DNA from 3 places in the Serratia sp. EC4 genome. Region 3 is predicted to be linked to each of the others. Evidence: predicted binding sites of a transcription regulator. Region 3 holds the regulator's gene; each other region holds the start of a gene.

Region 1 (4,166 bases), on a different contig from region 3:
CGAGGGTTATACGATGCCCTGGCTGCGCAGATAGTCTTCGTAGTTGCCGGTAAAGTCGATCACCTTGTTCGGGGTGATTTCCAGAATCCGGGTCGCCAGCGAGCTGACGAACTCACGGTCGTGGGAGACGAAGATCAGCGTGCCTTCGTACATCTCCAGCGCCATGTTCAGCGATTCGATGGATTCCATATCCAGGTGGTTGGTCGGTTCGTCCATCACCAGAATATTCGGGCGCTGCATCATCAGCTTGCCAAACAGCATGCGGCCCTTCTCACCACCGGACAGCACCTTCACGCGCTTCTTGATGTCGTCCTGGCTAAACAGCAAACGGCCCAGCACGCTGCGCACCGCCTGCTCGTCGTCTTTTTCCTGCTTCCACTGGCTCATCCAGTCGAACACGGTCAGGGTGTCGTCGAACTCGTATTCGTGATCCTGCGCGTAATAACCGATACGGGCGTTTTCCGACCACTTCACGGTGCCGCTGTCCGGCTGCGCGTCGCCCACCAGCGTTTTCAACAGGGTGGTTTTACCGATGCCGTTGGCGCCCAGCACCGCGACCTTCTCGCCCACTTCCACCATCAGGTTCAGCTTGTTGAACAGCGGGCCTTCGTCGAAGCCCTTGGTGAGCGCTTCCACTTCCAATGCGTTACGGAACAGCTTCTTGTCCTGCTCGAAACGGATGAACGGGTTCTGGCGGCTGGAGGCTTTCACCTCTTCCAACTGGATCTTGTCGATCTGGCGGGCGCGCGAGGTGGCCTGCTTGGATTTGGAGGCGTTGGCGCTGAAGCGGCTGACGAACGACTGCAGCTCGCTGATCTGCGCTTTCTTCTTGGCGTTGTCCGCCATCAGACGCTCACGCGCCTGGGTGGCGGCGGTCATGTATTCGTCGTAGTTGCCCGGATAGACGCGCAGCTCGCCGTAGTCCAGATCCGCCATGTGGGTGCAGACCATGTTCAGGAAGTGACGGTCGTGCGAGATGATGATCATGGTGCTGTTGCGCTCGTTCAGCACCTGCTCCAGCCAACGAATGGTGTCGATGTCCAGGTTGTTGGTCGGTTCGTCGAGCAGCAGGATTTCCGGATCGGAGAACAGCGCCTGCGCCAGCAACACGCGCAGCTTGAAACCCGGCGCGATTTCGCTCATCGGGCCATAGTGCTGTTCCACCGGAATGCCCACGCCGAGCAACAGTTCGCCGGCGCGCGCTTCGGCGGTATAACCGTCCATTTCGCCGTAGGCCACTTCCAGGTCGGCCACTTTATAGCCGTCTTCTTCGCTCATCTCCGCCATGGCGTAGATGCGATCGCGCTCTTCCTTCACCGCCCACAGTTCGGTGTGGCCCATGATCACGGTGTCCAGCACGCTGTACTGCTCGAAGGCGAACTGATCCTGACGCAGTTTACCCAGGCGCTCGTTCGGATCGAGGAACACGTTGCCGCCGCTCGGCGCCAGATCGCCGCCGAGGATTTTCATAAAGGTGGACTTGCCGCAGCCGTTGGCGCCGATCAGGCCGTAACGGTTGCCGCCGCCGAATTTGACAGAGATGTTTTCAAACAACGGCTTACTGCCGAACTGCATGGTGATGTTGTTAGTGCTTAACACAGCGCTCGCTCTTTATACATAGGGAATGTGATTTGGCGCGCATTATGCCACAACGGGGTGCAGAGATCGCGGGAAGTTTCGGTGACATTTTGAGCGGCGAGTTCACACCGTTTGCCGGCGGGCATTGGCTTGCGTACAAAAAAGCCTGCTAGATTCAGCGAAAAGGATTTCTGCGAAAAGCGCAAAGCAGATAGCCAACGACATGGCGGATGCCGTAAACATTGACAGCAATTTAGTGCGCGGGTTTGCACAAGGTTTTATCAGCGTACCGGTCGATTTCTACTACCTGGGCTACGACTATATTGATACTGAAAACAGATGGTTAAACTCGCAAGATAAAGAGCGATTTATCAGACTCATCAAGTCAGGCCTGGCCAATAAAGCGAGCATCGAGAAAGTGGCTCATATCTTCATCGAAAACTTCGCCAGTAAGGTCAAGTTTGAAGATGTTAAGGACATGACCATAAGAACATCAGGCAAACTCATCGGCAAATTCGCCTTTAATCAGTTAGCCACCGCAAACATGGGATATATATTCTCTAAACAAATCATCCCACGGCTTGTCTCGGGTGTTGCCGTTGGCTCAATTCTCACCGCTGGAGCAAGCCTATCGCGCTCTGTCTATACATCACGCGACTTGAGGGCAAGAAACTCACGGATGTATGATCAACTCAGACGCCTGGGAAACCTCGATCTGTTGTACTTTCTGTTAGAAAACAAAGTCCGACCATTCGAGGATGCCGTCTCGGTTTGGGAAAAAGATCGAAAGAAATTCAACCAAATTTGTCAGTACTTTTTTGCAAAGGTTAACGTATGAAGAACTTTATGCTGGCGGCTTTATCCAGAATTATTCAGGGCATAGGGTGTGGAGTGGTAGCCCTCTCGCTATTGGCCATTGCCTGGTTCATTTTTTATTCTGACGATAGTTTTAAGTATCTGTGGGTTGCGACCTCCATAGCTGGAATTTTCTTAGGGTATTTCATTTTCAGGTTTGCGGTTAAAAAAATACACGACGGAATCCCTGATTAAATAACATTGTGTTCAATTGAGCAGCAGATCACTCAGTCCAAAGAAACTCGCGTCAATTATTACATAGCTTGTCCTAATACCGACGCTCAGCGCAGCTGCTTCTCCAGCCACGCGCGCATATCCGCCACCACCCGCGTCATCTCGCTGTCGCCATTTTCGCGCCGCATCACATGGTCCAATCCAGCGTAATTGACATAGGTAATGTTCGTTTTGCCGGCTGTCCGCAACTCGTCGATCATATTGTCGACCGCCCCCGGCGAAACGGCGCGATCCTGGTCACCCTGCACGATCAGCACCGGCGTCTTGATGCTGCGCAGGGTGGCAAGCTGATCGATGTTCAGCATGCCATGCCACCAGGCATAGCCATGATCGCTGGCGTTCAGGGGGAACGGCGGCGCCGTCAGCACCTGCTGTAAAAATGCGTTCAGCCCGGCTTTCTCTTCTTTTGGCGCGTCGGCCACGCTGTGGCGCACATCGTCAATAAACCAGCGTCCGCCGCCGCTGAACGCCAGGGTGGCGTCAACCAGGCCCGAGGAGGCCGTCACCAGATTGGCGATCACCGCCCCTTCGCTGCCCCCCCAGCACCGCGACCTTTTGATAGCCGTTGCGCGCACTCACCGCCTGCAGCACCTGGGTGACATCGCTCACCCGCCGCTGCGGCGTATCATGCTGCACGAAAGCGTCCGGGCAATCCTGCCGCGGCACCTCTTCGCGGTACGGCAAGGTGTCGTCGATGCCGTATTTCTCCACCGTCAGCAGGTCTGCGGCGGGTAACACCTGTCGCATCGGCGTGACCAGGCGGATATGCCGCACGCTGTTGCAATCCGAACCTTGCAGGATCACCAACAGCGCCGCCGACGATTGCCCGGGCACCGCAGCGTCCAGATAGTAATGAATACTCGAACCATCCTCCCGCGGCAGCGTCAGCGCTGCAGATTGCGCCATCGCCAGCCCGCTCCACAGCGCCAATACGCTCAGCATGCCTGTCGCCACTCTCATCACTTGCTCCTCTTCCCTGTTGCGTTCGGTTAATTCGTCTTTTCTGGTCTACGCTTCATGCCAATCACGTTTCTGACAGGGAAGCCTTACCATGCCACACCTCTATAACACCGCGCTGCTGATCGGCGCCGCGCTGAGCGCCATCGCCGCCCTGCTGCATATTTGGGTGATCGCCGCCGGGCCGCGCGGCTATCGGCTGTGCGGCGCCGGCTATCGCTTCATTAAGGCGGCGGAAGCGGGTAAAAAGTTCCCGGCCGTCGTCACCGCCGGTATCGCGCTGGTGCTGTTTATTTGGGCGCTGTACGCGCTGTCCGGCGCGGGCCTGATCGCGCCGCTGCCGCTGCTGCGGCCCGCGCTGTTTATCATCACCTTTATCTATCTGCTGCGCGGTGTCGCCGGCCCCTTCGCCCTGCGCGATACCGGCCGCAGCCAGCGTTTTATCGTCGTCAGCTCGCTGATTTGCCTCGGCTTCGGGCTGGTGCATCTGCTGGGGATGACGCAGCGCTGGAGTGCGTTGGCGTAACGCCCTGTTGCTGCAA
Region 2 (4,166 bases), on a different contig from region 3:
TCATCAGGCCGCGGGCGATCGCCACTTTCTGCTGATTGCCGCCGGAAAGCAGACCGATCGGCTGCTCCATCGACGGCGTTTTGATATTGAACAGGCGGATGAAGTCCCCCACCGCCTGCCGCTCGTCGGCCTGCTTCAAGCTGCCGTCGGCGCGGCTGAAGTAGCGCAGCGCGGTCAGCGACATGTTTTCCTTCACCGACATGCCCAGCACCAGGCCGTCGCGCTTGCGGTCTTCCGAGATATAGACAATGCCGTTCGCCAACCCATCCTGCGGCGAATGGGTGACCACCTCGCGGCCGTCCAGGCTGACGGTACCGGCCTTGCGCGGCGCGGCACCATACAGGATCTTCATCAATTCGGTGCGCCCGGCGCCCATCAGCCCGGCCACGCCGAGGATCTCGCCGCGATACAGCGTAAAGCTGACGTCTTCAACGCCGGGGCCGGAAAGGTGGCTGACGTCCAGCCGCTTTTCCCCGCGCGGCAAATCAAGGCGCGGGTATTGTTCTTCCAGCTTGCGGCCGACCATCATCTCAATCAGCGAATCTTCCTGCAGCTCGCTCACCGGCCGCTCGGCGATAAACTGCCCGTCGCGAAATACCGTCACGTCGTCGCAGATTTCAAAAATCTCTTTCAGGCGGTGCGAGATATACACGATGCCGCGCCCTTCGGCCTTCAGCTCGTTGATCACCTTGAACAGCGAGGCGGTTTCGGTGTCGGTCAGCGCATCGGTCGGTTCGTCCATGATGATCACTTTCGATTCGAAGCTCAGCACCTTGGCGATCTCCACCATCTGCTGATCGCCGATCGACAGCTCGCCCACCAGCCGATGGCTGCTGTAGCGCAGGTTGAGGCGCGCCAGCAAGCGATCGGCCTCGGCGTACATGCGCTTCCAGTCAATGCGGCCGAAACGGTTGACGAACTCGCGGCCGAGGAAGATGTTTTCCGCAATCGTCAGTTGCGGGATCAGGTTCAGCTCCTGATGGATAATGCCGATGCCCGCTTCCTGCGAATCCTTGGGCCCGTTGAATACCACCTCTTTACCGAGAAAATACTGACTGCCGGCGTCTTTCTGGTAGATGCCGGTCAGCACTTTCATCATGGTGGACTTCCCGGCGCCGTTTTCCCCCACCAGCGCCATCACCTTGCCGGGATAGACGCTGAGGGCGGCGCCAGAAAGCGCCTTCACGCCGGGAAAGGCTTTATCAATCCCTTTCAGTTGCAGTAAAGGTTGCATACGCGCCTCAGAAAGTTACGCCGGCGCACAGGATCACGTTCGCGTAAGGCGAACACTCCCCGCTGCGAATCACCGCCCGGCTGTGCTCGGTTTGCGCTTTAAACGCCTGATGGCTGATATAGCGCACGCTGATGGTGTTACCCTGGCGTTGGCCCAGTGCGGTCAGTTCCGCCAGCAGCGCCTCGTGGAGCGACGGATTCTGTTTCACAATCTCTTCCGCCAGAATGGCGCTTTCTACCTGCATCTCTTGCGTGACCGCCGCGAACACCTGCATGAAGGTCGGCACGCCCTGCGTCAGCGCCAGATCGATGCGCTGCGTTTCCGCCGGTATCGGCAGGCCCGCGTCGCACAGAGTGAGCTGGTCGGTATGCCCCAGCCGGGCAATCACGGCAGACACGTCGGAATTCAGTAATACGCCTTTTTTCATCTTCTCACTCCGCTAGCGAAACGTTTCGCTCTTTGGGGGAGTTTAAAAAAACGGCAGGGGAAGGCAACCGGGACAATGCAGAAGTGTGATCGTTATCGAAACGTTTCGTTCGCACACGGACAAAGCGCAAACAAAAGGGGCTCAGCCATGCTGAGCCCCTGTCAGGCGGATTAGATCTCGACCTGCGTGCCGAGTTCAATAACCCGGTTCGGCGGAATTTCGAACTGATCCGGCGCGCGCAGCGCATTGCGGCTCAGAGCGACGAACAGTTTGCCGCGCAGGTAGAGGTACCATGGCCGCTTGGTGAGGATCAGCGATTCATGGGACATGAAGAACGACGTCTCCGACATGCGGCACGGCAACCCTTCCAGCCCGCAGCGGTGGAACACTTCCTCGACGTTCGGCGTTTCACGCCAGCCGTAGCTGGCCACCACCCGCCAGAAGGTCGGCGACAGCTGCTCGATGGTTACCCGGCGCACGTTGTGCACGTAAGGCGCATCCTCGGTGCGCAGCGTCAGCAGCACCACACGCTCGTGCAGCACCTTGTTGTGCTTCAGGTTGTGCAGCAGCGCAAAAGGAATGACGTTGGTGGCGCGCGACAAGAACACCGCGGTACCCGGCACCCGCACCGGCGGCGATTTCTCCAGCGAGGCGATCATCGCCTCCAACGAGTTGCCGTGCTCATGCAGGCGGCGCAGCAGGCGGAAGCGCTCGCTCTTCCAGGTGGTCATAATGATGAACATCACCAGCGCCAAGGTCAGCGGCAGCCAGCCGCCGGAGAACAGCTTCAGGGCGTTGGCGGAAAACATCGGCACGTCGATGATCAGCAAGATGGTCACGATGCCGATCGCCAGGAAGCGATTCCAGTGCCAGTTATTGATCGCCACCGAGGTGACCAGAATGCTGGTCAACACCATGGTGCCGGTGACGGCGATGCCGTACGCCGCCGCCAGGTTGCTGGAGTGCTCAAAGCCGATGATCACCAGCACCACCGAGATGTACAGCGTCCAGTTGATCACCGGAATGTAGATCTGGCCGGATTCCATTTCCGAAGTGTGAATGATGCGCATCGGCGACAGATAGCCCAGGCGCACCGCCTGGCGAGTCAGCGAGAAGACGCCGGAAATCACCGCCTGCGAAGCGATCACCGTCGCCAGGGTCGCCAGAATCAGCAGCGGGATCAGCGCCCAATCGGGCGCCAGCAGGAAGAACGGGTTTTTGATCGCCTCAGGATTTTTCAGCAGCAGCGCCCCCTGGCCGAAGTAGTTGAGCACCAGCGAAGGCAGCACCACGGTGAACCAGGCCAGACGGATCGGGAACTTGCCGAAGTGCCCCATATCGGCATACAGCGCCTCGACGCCGGTGATCGACAACACCACCGCCCCCAGAGCGAAGAACGACACCTTCTTATATTCCATGAAGAAATTGAGCGCCCATTTGGGATTCAGCGCCTGCAGCACTTCCGGGTTCGAAATGATGCTGCGCGCGCCCAGCACCGCCAACACGATGAACCACAGCAGCATTACCGGGGCGAACAGCTTGCCGACGCTGCCGGTGCCGTGCTTTTGGATAACGAACAGCAGCGTCAGCACCAGAATGGAGAGCGGCACGATATAGGCGTCAAGCGCAGGCGCGGCGATTTCCAACCCCTCTATCGCCGACATCACCGAGATCGCCGGGGTGATCACCACCTCGCCATAGAAGAAGCTGCCGCCGATCAGGCCCAGTATCACCAACACCGCAGTGGTGCGCGCCGAGGTATTGCGCCCGGCCAGCGACATCAGCGTCAGAATGCCGCCCTCGCCGGCGTTGTCCGCGCGCATCACGTAGGTGAGATATTTGAGGGAAACGATCACGATCAACATCCAGAAAATCAGCGACAGGAAGCCGAAAACCACGTCTGGACGAACATCGAAGCCGTAATGGCCGGAGAAACACTCTCTCAACGTATAGAGAGGGCTGGTGCCGATATCACCGTAGACCACGCCGATGGCAGCCAAGGTTACCGCCGATAAGGACTGCTTATGCTCTGCGCTCATAATTCGTTTCTTTATCAGAACATCCGTTAGCGATGCATCCGCATCAGGCAAAATACGGGCTCAAAGATCCGTCACGCCCACCAGAAAGCCGCACAGTATGCACCATTTATACCGCTTGCCTACCCTTATATCAGAGCCGAAAAATAAACAAAATGTGAACCGAATATCCGGCTTAACTTAGAAAAATATTACTAATCAACAGGCTATACCACTAAAAATAATGGTGGTTTATCATCGGATTATCGACCAAGATTGGCTAACTCTCGGACAATGCGACAATTATATGACGCCATCATCCCTTCTGGCAGAACGAATTTCCCGCCTCAGCAACGCGCTGGAGAGCGGTCTTTATGAGCGGCAAGAGGCAATCCGTCTGTGCCTGCTGGCGGCGCTGAGCGGCGAAAGCGTATTCCTGCTCGGCCCGCCCGGCATCGCCAAGAGCCTGATCGCGCGCCGGCTGAAGTTT
Region 3 (4,166 bases):
CCAGCGCACGGTGCTGAATACGCACCCGGGTGGCGTTATACCCGTTTTGGCTCACCAGCATGATGGTGAGCAGGATCCAGTATGGCTTCGGCAGGTTGAAGACCGCACCCAGGCTGCTGCCGACCGCCAGCGTCACCCCCAGCCGCGCGGCGTTGCGCAGGGCGGTGGATTTGAACGACAGATAGCTGGCCAGCGCCGGCCAAAACGGCAGGCGGTGCTGGCCGGGCATCAGGTCGCGGCGGTACAGCGGATGCTGGGTGCGCAGCAGGCGGGCGATGCGGCTGAAGTGGTAATAACAAAACTGGCCGACCGGGTTATCGGGATGCTGCGCCGCCATTTTTTCCAGCGCCGCCAGTTCGTGGCTCATGGAGAAGCGCTTCGAATGCTGATGGTAGAGGATATCGTGCGCCACCACGCGCAGCCGGCCGGCGATCACCAGTGCATTGCGGCGAATGATCGCTTCGGCCTGGCTCTGCTCCACCAGTTTTTGCACTTCCTCCGGCAAATGCAGGCTGACGGTGATGTGCTCCTGCAGATCCATCGCCACCTGAAAGGCGCGCTGCAGGCGCTTTTGTTCGAGGTTGTTGGCGTGCGGCAGGAAATTGAGCTGTTGGTACAAAAGGCTGATCAGATCCATCACCTTTTGCTGGCGCACCAGCAGCGGCGGCAGCGCGGTTTGCGGATCGGTGTGCTGGGTCAGAAGTGAGTATTTGGCTTCGAAATAGTCCGCCAGCTCCAGGTAGAGCTGGCTCAGCGTCTCGCGCATCGGCTGCTCTTTCCACAGCTTGAACCAGAACCAGGTGAATAAGCCGTACCAGACGGTGCCGATCGCGTACAGCAGCGGCGCCTGCCAGAGAGGCACCGTGCCGGCCGTGCTGAGAGCGAAAATGGCGGCCACCAGCGCCGCCGGCAATAGCCGGGCGTGCAGCGGGCTGATTTCACCGGTGACGCCGAGCAGCAGCGCCAGGCCCAGCATCAGCGCCGGCAGCGGTACGTGCCACAGCAGCGCCTGTTGCAACAGCACGCTGCTGAAGGCGAACAGCGAGCCGCCGACGATCAGCCGTTTAAAGAAGCGCTTATGCGGCGTGTCCAGACCGGCGATATTGCAGCAGGCGGGCACCAGAGAGAACATCAGGCCGAGCTGCAGCTGGCCTATCAGCAGGCCGAACAGCACCGGCAGGCACAACACCAGCGTTTGTCGCAGTGCGTAGTTGATTTCCGGGTGGTAGATCAGGCGGCGCCACATGGCAGAGAGCAGATAAAAAAACGGCGCAGATTGCGCCGTTTCTTCGGAGATTAACGGGTGCCGTAGACGACAATGGTTTTGCCGTGGGCGGAAATCAGGTTTTGATCTTCCAGCATTTTCAGAATACGGCCAACGGTTTCACGCGAGCAGCCGACGATCTGGCCGATCTCCTGACGGGTGATCTTGATCTGCATGCCGTCCGGGTGAGTCATGGCGTCGGGTTGCTTCGCCAGATTCAGCAGGGTTTGCGCGATGCGGCCGGTCACGTCCAGGAAGGCGAGGTTGCCCACTTTTTCGGAGGTGACCTGCAGGCGGCTCGCCATTTGGGCGGACAGACGCATCAGGATGTCCGGGTTCACCTGGATCAGTTGGCGGAATTTCTTGTAGGAAATTTCGGCCACTTCACAGGCGGTTTTCGCGCGAACCCAGGCGCTGCGCTCCTGGCCTTCTTCGAACAATCCGAGCTCGCCGATGAAATCCCCCTGGTTGAGGTAGGACAGGATCATCTCTTTACCTTCTTCATCCTTGATCAGCACCGCGACGGAGCCTTTCACGATGTAGTAAAGCGTTTCGGCCTTTTCACCTTGGTGAATCAGCGTACTCTTCGATGGATATTTGTGGATATGGCAATGAGACAGGAACCATTCGAGAGTAGGGTCTGTTTGCGGTTTGCCGAGAACCATTCGCTGTTATCCTCTGTTGTTATCGCTGCCTTGTGTCACAGGGGTCAGAGTTCCCTGTAAAACCCGCCTGTAGCCGCAGTCATGAGCGAGGGCTACCGGCAAGTTTTGAGGCGTGTCATAAAAATACGCTGTCGCTCTAGCATATTAACTTGCCGTAAGCGCTGCAAGCTACATTCTGTTAACATACCGGTAAAGGAGCCTTTCTCTGGGCGTTTCCCTGAAATACAGTGTCCCGGAAAGATTTATTGCGGCTCTGTTTGTAGCACAGAGTAAGGCGGGTGTCTCGTGTTGTCTCGCTTCAGCATGATTAGCATCAGGTTACGTTGCCTGTTTCTATGCGAAAGCGTACTCTGATTTTAAGAAATCAACCGGAGTGACCAGAATGCAGGCAAGAGTTAAATGGGTGGAAGGGTTAACGTTTTTGGGTGAATCGGCCTCCGGCCATCAGGTGCTGATGGACGGCAACGCCGGTGATAAAGCGCCCAGCCCGATGGAGATGGTGCTGATGTCGGTGGGCGGCTGCAGCGCGATCGACGTGGTCTCCATCCTGCAAAAAGGGCGCAACGACGTGCGCGACTGCGAGGTGAAGCTGACCTCCGAGCGCCGCGAAGAAGCCCCGCGCTTGTTCACCCATATCAACCTGCACTTCATCGTTACCGGCCAGGATCTGACCGACAAAATCGTCGAGCGAGCGGTGAACCTGTCGGCGGAGAAGTACTGCTCGGTGGCGCTGATGCTCAACAAGGCCGCCACGGTGACCCACAGCTTCGAGATCCGCCAGCCGGCGTAATCGAGACGGAGCGCGGCTCGGCGCCGCGCTCAACGCGCTTATTCGATTTTCTTGCCTTCCAGCAGCCGCTGCACCAGCGGCGCCATGATCAGCTCCATCGCCAGCCCCATTTTGCCGCCCGGCACCACTAACGTATTGATGTGCGAGATAAACGAGCCCTGCAGCATCGCCAGCAAGTAGGGGAAGTCGATCTGGTCCAGGCCGCGGAAGTGGATCACCACGAAGCTTTCATCCAGTGAGGGAATGGCCTTGGCGGCGAACGGGTTGGAGGTGTCCACCGTCGGCACGCGCTGGAAGTTGATGTGGGTGCGCGAGAATTGCGGCGTAATGTAGTTGATGTAGTCTTCCATCGAGCGCACCACCGAATCCATCACCGCTTCGCGGGAGTGGCCGCGTTCGCCGGTATCGCGGATCAGCTTCTGGATCCACTCCAGGTTGACGATCGGCACCACGCCGACCAGCAGATCGACGTGTTTGGCCACGTCATGGTGCTCGGTGACCACGCCGCCGTGCAGCCCCTCGTAGAACAGCACGTCGGTCGGCGCCGGCAGCGGCTCCCACGGGGTGAAGGTGCCCGGCACCTGATTGTAGGGCACCGCTTCGTCGTAGGTGTGCAGGTACTTGCGCGAACGGCCGGTGCCGTTTTTACCGTACTCGATAAAGCTCTGCTGCAGCAGGCCGAAGTCGTTGGCCTCGGGGCCGAAATAGCTGATGTGTCTGCCCAGATCGCGCGCCTTGCGGATCGCCGCGTCCATTTCCGGCCGGGTATAGCGGTGGAAGCTGTCGCCCTCCAGCTCGGCGGCGCGAATGTTGAGCTGCTGGAAGATTTTGCGGAACGCCACGCTGGTGGTGGTGGTGCCGGCGCCGCTGGAACCGGTCACCGCGATAACGGGATGTTTGGCAGACATGGTGGTTGTCACTCCGTGTTGAATGCGCCGGCGTCAGGGGATTATTGTGGCTCTTGTTGACGCTCTCTATGTCAGGAAAAAATGGCGCGCGCTGGTTTGCAATGTCCCATTGTTACCTGATTTTTTCCGTCAGTCATAGAACCGGGCGCCACTAAATTTCTTCCTGCCCGGCGCGGAACTGGCCGCGCGGCATGATGTTGACGCTCTCGTGCAGTTCCGACCACACCAGCACCACTTCGCCGTTTTTCAGCTGGCGGCGCACGTCCTCCACCTTCTGCTCCAGCGATCGTTCGTGCTCGCCGTAATCGGTGCCTTCGCGCAGCACAAAGGATTCGATCAGGCTGTTCAGGGTGTCGGTAGCCAGTTCTTGCCAGGGAATAATCACGTCGGAATGTCCAGATAAGGGGAAAGCCAGGCCGGAATGCGATGCTCCAGCCACATGTGCGGTTTTTTCAGCGTGCCGCCGACGAAGCCGACGTGGCCGCCGAACTCAGTCAGCTGATATTCGATATTGCGCGGCAGGCCGGCGACGTCGGGGA

Evidence for each region. The regulator CRP, encoded in region 3, controls carbon source genes, mostly activating them, when cyclic AMP is high. The targets are predictions, from matches to a motif close to ATGTGANNNNNNTCACAT.
Region 1: ACP39K_RS09800 (ABC-F family ATPase) is a predicted target of CRP. The motif match lies at 1,625-1,642, and genes of this name have one in related genera.
Region 2: rbsD (D-ribose pyranase) is a predicted target of CRP. The motif match lies at 1,745-1,762, and genes of this name have one in related genera.

The regions. Positions count from the first base shown of each region.
Region 1 covers NZ_JBNIDE010000002.1:631,935-636,100, reverse strand. Annotated here, with positions in the region: gene ACP39K_RS09800 (ABC-F family ATPase) at 7-1,599, opposite strand; gene ACP39K_RS09795 (hypothetical protein) at 1,724-2,416, shown strand; gene ACP39K_RS09790 (hypothetical protein) at 2,413-2,628, shown strand; gene ACP39K_RS09785 (alpha/beta hydrolase family protein) at 2,715-3,188, opposite strand; gene ACP39K_RS09780 (hypothetical protein) at 3,148-3,627, opposite strand; gene ACP39K_RS09775 (hypothetical protein) at 3,719-4,150, shown strand; gene cynR (transcriptional regulator CynR) at 4,074-4,166, opposite strand, start outside.
Region 2 covers NZ_JBNIDE010000006.1:211,247-215,412, reverse strand. Annotated here, with positions in the region: gene rbsA (ribose ABC transporter ATP-binding protein RbsA) at 1-1,234, opposite strand, end outside; gene rbsD (D-ribose pyranase) at 1,242-1,661, opposite strand; gene kup (low affinity potassium transporter Kup) at 1,832-3,700, opposite strand; gene ravA (ATPase RavA) at 3,984-4,166, shown strand, end outside.
Region 3 covers NZ_JBNIDE010000007.1:190,418-194,583, forward strand. Annotated here, with positions in the region: gene ACP39K_RS18960 (YccS/YhfK family putative transporter) at 1-1,246, opposite strand, end outside; gene crp (cAMP-activated global transcriptional regulator CRP) at 1,297-1,929, opposite strand; gene ACP39K_RS18970 (OsmC family protein) at 2,312-2,719, shown strand; gene ACP39K_RS18975 (phosphoribulokinase) at 2,758-3,627, opposite strand; gene ACP39K_RS18980 (YheU family protein) at 3,779-4,012, opposite strand; gene ACP39K_RS18985 (hydrolase) at 4,009-4,166, opposite strand, start outside.